2 regions of the Streptomyces sp. TAA486 genome follow, and region 1 is predicted to be linked to the other one. Evidence: predicted binding sites of a transcription regulator. Region 1 holds the regulator's gene; the other holds the start of a gene.
What was found. The regulator HspR, encoded in region 1, represses chaperone genes until heat shock. The targets are predictions, from matches to a motif close to TTGAGNNNNNNNNNCTCAA.
Positions count from the first base shown of each region.

Region 2: lon (endopeptidase La) is a predicted target of HspR. The motif match lies at 1,913-1,931, and genes of this name have one in related genera.

Region 1 covers NZ_AUEV01000018.1:24,491-27,897, reverse strand. The annotation lists gene pdxR (MocR-like pyridoxine biosynthesis transcription factor PdxR) at 1-687, opposite strand, end outside; gene I004_RS35630 (methyltransferase domain-containing protein) at 764-1,588, shown strand; gene I004_RS0123525 (heat shock protein transcriptional repressor HspR) at 1,775-2,233, opposite strand; gene dnaJ (molecular chaperone DnaJ) at 2,235-3,407, opposite strand, start outside.
Region 2 covers NZ_AUEV01000001.1:573,009-576,415, reverse strand. The annotation lists gene lon (endopeptidase La) at 1-1,890, opposite strand, end outside; gene I004_RS0102650 (class I SAM-dependent methyltransferase) at 2,030-2,779, shown strand; gene I004_RS31700 (response regulator transcription factor) at 2,860-3,407, shown strand, end outside.

The sequences.
Region 1 (3,407 bases):
CAGACCCTCCTCCCGCAGAAGTTGGGCGAGCAGAGCGAGCCCCTGCGAGACGCCGGCGACGACGACCACCTCGTCCTCGTCCGCCCCGATGCCGCGGTTGCGGGCCAGCCAGCGTGCCACGGCTCGGCGCAGCTCCGGCTCTCCTCGCGGGTCCCCGTACCCGAGGCCGGAGACCGAGAGCTCTCCCAGCACGGAACGTTCGGCGCGCAGCCAGGCCGTACGGGGGAAGGCCGCCAGGTCTGGCACCCCAGGCGTCAGATCGACACGGGCGGGGACGGCCCGGAGCGTCTCGAGGATCTCCGTACGGGGCTCGGCGTCGAAGACCTCCCCCCGCGCCGGGAGCCGGCGCGGCTCCGTCACCGCGGGGGCCGGGCCTGCGGCCGCGGCGACGACGACCGTCCCGCCCCGCCCGCGGCCCGCGACGTGCCCGTCCTCGCTCAGCCGCTGGTACGCCTCGGTGACCACGCCGCGCGAGACCCGCAGCTCCGCGGCCAGCACCCGCGAGGCGGGGAGCCTGCTGCCCACCGGGAGACGTCCGTCCGAGATCGCGAGCCGGAGCCGCCGGGCCAGCCAGTCGGCCAGTCCTCCCCGCGGTGCGTCGGCGATGTCGAGCTGGAGGAAGTCGGAACCGACCGCGGCCGGCGCCGATACGGACCTGTCAGCTGCACTCCCTTTGGCCCTGTCCACAGGTCCATGGTCCCAGCAGAGTGAGACCGGACAGCGTCGACGACGGGTGCGGACCGCCCCGGAGGGAGGCCGACCAGTGACATCGGCCCGCTACGTACACGGCTACTCGGCGCGCGAGGCCGGCCGCCTCAGCGACCAGGCGAACACCCTCGCGGCGCTCCTGCACCAGGGCACGGCCTACCCCCCGGGCAGCCGTGTGCTGGAGGCCGGGTGCGGAACGGGCGCTCAGACGGTGCACCTGGTCGGCTCCAGCCCGCAGGCGCACATCGTGGCCGTCGACACCTCGGAGAGCTCGCTGGCCCGTGCCCGCGAACGTGTGACGGCACGGGCGCCCGGGGCGAAGGTGGAGTGGCGCCGGGCCGATCTGCTCGATCTCCCGTACGAGGACGGGGAGTTCGACCATCTCTTCGTGTGCTTCGTGCTGGAGCATCTGCCCGAGCCGCACCGCGCACTGGCCGGGCTGCGCAGGCTGCTGCGTCCCGGAGGCACCGTCACCGTGATCGAGGGAGACCACGGTTCGGTGTTCTTCCACCCCGACAGCGTTCGCGCACACGCGGTGGTCGACACCCAGGTGCGGCTCCAGTCCGCCGGCAGGGGCGACGCACTGATCGGCCGCCGGCTGCACCCGCTCCTGACCGAAGCGGGCTACGTGAACGTGGATGTACGGCCGCTCACCGTCTACGCCGACGAGAACCGGCCCGACCTCGTACAGGGCTTCACCCGCGACACCTTCATCGCCATGTACGAACTCATCCGCGACGACGTCCTGGCCGCCGGCCTCATGACCCGCGCCGACTGGGACCGCGGCATCGCCGATCTGCACCGGACCGCTGAACCGGGCGGCACCTTCCACTACACGTACTTCAAGGCGGTCGCCGTCGCGCCCGGAGCCGCCGTCTGAGCCGGCGGCAGCAGTGCGCTCACGGCCATGGCTCTCGCATGGGACCAGGTCATGGTGGACTCCGGGTCACGCTCATGGACCCGGAGGGCAACGACTTCTGCGTGCTGGGCCCGCGCAAGGACTGAGAACCCGACGGCAGCAACACGGCCCCCGCGGGCCGCTGCCCGTCGGGAGCCTGTGGGTGCGTCAGTCGCGGCGCTGCTTCTTGGGGCGCCAGACCACCAGGGCGCCCGACTGGGGGTGCACGTCCTCGTACGGGACGAGGTCGCGGCGGTAGGAGGCGTGGACCTGGGCCTCGCGCTGCTGCATGGCCGCGGCAGCACCCTCGACCGCCTGCTGGAGCTCCACGACGCGGGACTTCAGCGCCGCGACCTGGTTCTCCAGCTCGATGATGCGCTTGATGCCCGCGAGGTTGATCCCCTCGTCCTGGCTCAACTCCTGTACCTGCCGCAGGAGTTCGATGTCGCGCGCCGAGTAGCGCCGGCCGCGCCCTGCGGCGCGGTCCGGAGAGACCAGGCCGAGGCGGTCGTACTGGCGCAGGGTCTGCGGGTGCAGGCCCGAGAGCTGAGCGGCGACCGAGATGACGTACACAGGGGACTCGTCGGTCAGCTGGTAAGGGTTGCGTCGTCCACCTCGGCCGTTCACCTCAGTCTCCCTTCGCGGCCTTGAACAGAGCCGCCCGCGGGTCCTCCGCCGCGGTCGCGTCGCGGTAGGACTCCAGGATGCCCTTCGCCTTCTCGCTCAAATCCTGCGGAACAGATACGTCGATGGTGACCAGCAGGTCGCCCTTTGTCCCGTCCTTGCGCACGGCGCCCTTGCCGCGGGCCCGCATCGTACGGCCGCTGGGCGTCCCCGGCGGCAGCTTGAGCGTGACCGGCGGGCCGCCGAGCGTGGGCACCTTGATCTCGCCGCCGAGCGCCGCCTCCGGATAGGTGACGGGCACGGTCACGGTCAGGTTGTCACCCCTGCGCCCGAAGACCGGGTGACGGTCGACGTGGACGACGACGTACAGGTCGCCGTGCGGGCCGCCCCGCTCGCCCGGTGCGCCCTTGCCGCGCAGCCTGATGCGCTGCCCGTCGCTGACGCCCGCGGGGATGCGGACCTGCATGGTGCGCGAACTCGTCGCCCGTCCCGACCCCTTGCAGGTGTCGCAGGGGTCCTGGGCGATGAGCCCGCGGCCCTTGCAGTCCACGCAGGGGTCGGTCAACGAGAAGCCGCCACCGCCGCCCCGCGAGACCTGGCCGGTGCCGACGCAGGTCGGGCACACACGCGGTGAGCCGTTCTTGTCGCCCGTGCCGGCACACGCCTTGCACGCAGCCGAGGAGGACATCCGCAGCGGGACCGTCGCCCCGTCCACGGCCTCGGTGAAGCTGAGCGTCACCTCGGACTCGATGTCCTGGCCGCGCCGCGGCTGCGTGCGCGTACCCGCACCGCCGCGGTTGAACAGACCGCCGAACACGTCACCGAGACCGCCGCCGAAGCCGCCCGCACCGCCGCCTCCGGGCTGCTGACCGCCCCCGAAGAGGTCGTTCAGGTCGAAGTTGAAGCCACCCGCTCCTCCGGGACCACCTGGACCGCCGGTCCTGATGCCCCCGTTGCCGAACAGGGCGCGCGCCTCGTCGTACTCCTTGCGGCGCTTGGCGTCGCCGAGCACGTCATAGGCCTCGGAGGCGTCCTTGAAGCGCTCCTCGGCCTTGGCGTCGCCCCTGTTGGCGTCGGGGTGGTTCTCCCTGGCGAGCTTGCGGTACGCCTTCTTGATCTCGGCCTCGGTGGCATCCTTCGGGACGCCGAGGACCTTGTAGTAGTCCTTCTCGATGAA
Region 2 (3,407 bases), on a different contig from region 1:
GCCCGCGCCCGTGACCGCGAGCCCGGTCGCCACGCCCGGCACGGACGTACGCCGCTGCGCCGGGTCCTGCGCGGACTCGGGGGTGTGGTGCGGACGGCCGATCAGCGAGCGCAGCTCGTCCGCACCGACGGTGAAGGGCAGTTCGCGCTCCCCCAGCTCGTGCTGGGCCGCGACCTTGCGCAGCACCCGGGCGACCGAACGCTCCAGGTTCCGCACGCCCGCCTCACGCGTGTACTCGCCGGCGAGCTTGCGCAGCGCGCCGTCCTCCAGCCGGACCTCGTCGGCCGCGAGGCCGGTCCGCTCGAGCTGGCGGGGCAGCAGGTGGTCGCGGGCGATGGTGACCTTCTCCTCCTCGGTGTAGCCGTCGAGCTGCACGAGTTCCATGCGGTCCAGCAGTGCCTCCGGAATCGCCTCCATCACGTTGGCGGTGGCGAGGAAGACCACGTCCGACAGGTCGAGTTCGACCTCCAGGTAGTGGTCCCGGAAGGTGTGGTTCTGCGCCGGGTCGAGGACCTCCAGCAGCGCCGAGGCCGGGTCGCCCCGGAAGTCGGCGCCCAGCTTGTCCACCTCGTCCAGGAGGACGACCGGGTTCATCGAGCCGGCCTCCTTCACGGCGCGCACGATACGGCCCGGCAGGGCACCGACGTATGTACGCCGGTGACCGCGGATCTCCGCCTCGTCGCGGACACCGCCGAGCGCGACGCGGACGAACTTGCGTCCCATGGCACGTGCGACGGATTCGCCGAGGGAGGTCTTGCCGACCCCGGGCGGCCCGACCAGCGCCAGCACCGCGCCGCCGCGACGGCCGCCGACGACGCCGAGGCCGCGGTCCTCGCGCCGCTTGCGCACCGCGAGGTACTCGGTGATGCGCTCCTTGACGTCCTGGAGACCGGCGTGGTCGGCGTCCAGTACGGCCTGGGCACCGCCGATGTCGTAGGCGTCCTCGGTGCGCTCGTTCCAGGGCAGTTCGAGGACGGTGTCGAGCCAGGTGCGGATCCAGCCGCCCTCCGGCGACTGGTCGGAGGCGCGTTCCAGCTTCTCCAGCTCCTTGAGCGCTGCCTTGTGCACGTGCTCGGGCAGGGCCGCCGCCTCGACACGGGCGCGGTAGTCCTCGCCCTCGTCCTCGGGATCGCCGTTCAGCTCGGCGAGCTCCTTGCGCACGGCGTCGAGCTGGCGCCTCAGCAGGAACTCGCGCTGCTGCTTGTCGACGCCCTCCTGGACGTCCTTCGCGATCGACTCGGCGACGTCCTGCTCGACGGCCTGGTCACGCAGCGTCTTCACCGCAAGGCGCAGCCGCTCCAGCGGGTCGAGTGTCTCCAGAAGCGTGATCTTCTGCTCCGTGGACAGGAACGGTGAGTATCCCGCGTTGTCCGCGAGACGGCCGGGGTCGTCGATCTGCTGGAGCCGGTCCACGACCTGCCATGCGCCGCGCTTGCGGAGCCAGTCCGCGGCGAGCGCCTTGTACTCGGTCATCAGCTCGGCGACGTCCGGTCCGGCATCGCCGCTCTTCCCGGCATCCCCGGTGTCATCAGTGGTCTCGGGCTCCTCGATCAGGACACCTTCGATCCACAGGGCCGCGCCGGGACCGCTCGTGCCGGCGCCGATACGTACCCGCTGCCGGCCGCGGATGAGGGCTCCGGGATCGCCGTCGGCCAGGCGTCCGACCTGTTCGACACGGCCGAGCACACCGATGTCCCCGTACGTGCCCTCGACCCGGGGCACCAGCAGTACCTCGGGCTTCTCACTTCCGGTGGCGGCGGCCTGGGCTGCCTCCACCGCCCCACGGACCTCACTGTCGGACAGGTCCAGCGGCACCACCATTCCCGGGAGCACGACCTCGTCATCGAGGGGCAGCACGGGCAGGGTGAGCGGTGTGGACGTCGAAGCCATGATCTCTCCCTCGGCAGGCAAGTTGAGCTACGCCCACTCAATGCTTGCGAGGCCCGGGATGTTCCACGCCGCCCGCCGTGTTCGCCAGGAGCGATCACCGGCGCCGCACGGCCCCCGCACCCCGCGGCAGGATGGGCGCATGCCCCAGACGCACAGCCACACCACCTCTCACAACAGCGCCGACCCCGGCGGTCATACCGGGACCGGCGACGGCGCCGGGGAGCCCGTCGTCCTCGACCGCCGCGACGGACCCCACGGCGAGGTCGTGCTGCGGCAGCACGGGCAGCTGCTCCAGATCATCGCCAACGGCACCTTCCTCATGGACACCTCCGACGGGCGTTCCGAGCGCCTGCTGGTACGGGCCGCCCTGGAGGAGCTGCGCCGCGAAGCGCACCGTGAGCCGCCCCGGCTGCTCATCGGCGGCCTCGGCGTCGGCTTCTCGCTCGCCGCGGCCGCGGACGAGCCGGCGTGGGGCCGCATCACCGTCGTCGAACGCGAGGAGGCGGTCATCGACTGGCACCGGGAGGGCGGGCCCCTCTCACGGCTGTCCGCGCAGGCCCTGCGCGACCCGCGTGCGGAGATCGTGCACGCGGATCTACTGGGTCATCTCGACAGGGGAGAGAGGTTCGACGCGCTCTGCGTGGACGTCGACAACGGCCCGGACTGGACCGTCACCGAGGACAACGGCTCCCTGTACTCGCCCGCGGGGCTCGCGGTCTGCAGCGCGAGCCTGGCGCCCGGCGGCGTACTGGCCGTGTGGTCCGCCCAGGCCTCCCCGACATTCGAGGATGCATTGCGGAATGCCGGATTCCGACGAATTCGCACAGAAGAGATCCCCGTTATCCGAGGCGTCCCCGACGTGGTCCACTTCGCAACCAAACCGGCATAGCCGCAGCCGACACGATCCCCTTACGCTGCTGCAAGCACGCACACAAACAAGCCACGGGGCCATTGCAGGGGCGGGGTCGAATGGACCAGAAGAACATCACACCGACACAGAGCAACAACGCGTCCTCGACGACAACCCCTGGCGCGCAGCGCCGAATCCTGGTCGTCGAGGATGATCCCACCATCGTGGACGCCATCGCGATGCGGCTGCGCGCCGAGGGATTCCAGGTCCAGACGGCGGGCGACGGTCCTGCCGCCGTCGACACAGCCGAGGCCTGGCAGCCGGATCTCATCGTGCTCGATGTGATGCTGCCGGGCTTCGACGGGCTGGAGGTCTGCCGGAGGGTGCAGTCCCAGCGTCCGGTCCCCGTGCTGATGCTCACGGCGCGGGACGACGAGACCGACATGCTCGTCGGGCTCGGAGTCGGCGCGGACGACTACATGACGAAGCCGTTCTCCATGCGCGAGGTCGCCGCCCGGGTGCACGTACTGCTGCGCCGCGTCGAGCGTGCCACCCTCGCCGCTCACACACCGCGCAGCGGCATACTCCGGCTCGGCGAGCTGGAGATCGATCACTCGCAGCGCCGGGTCCGGGTGACCGGTGAGGACGTGCATCTCACGCCCACCGA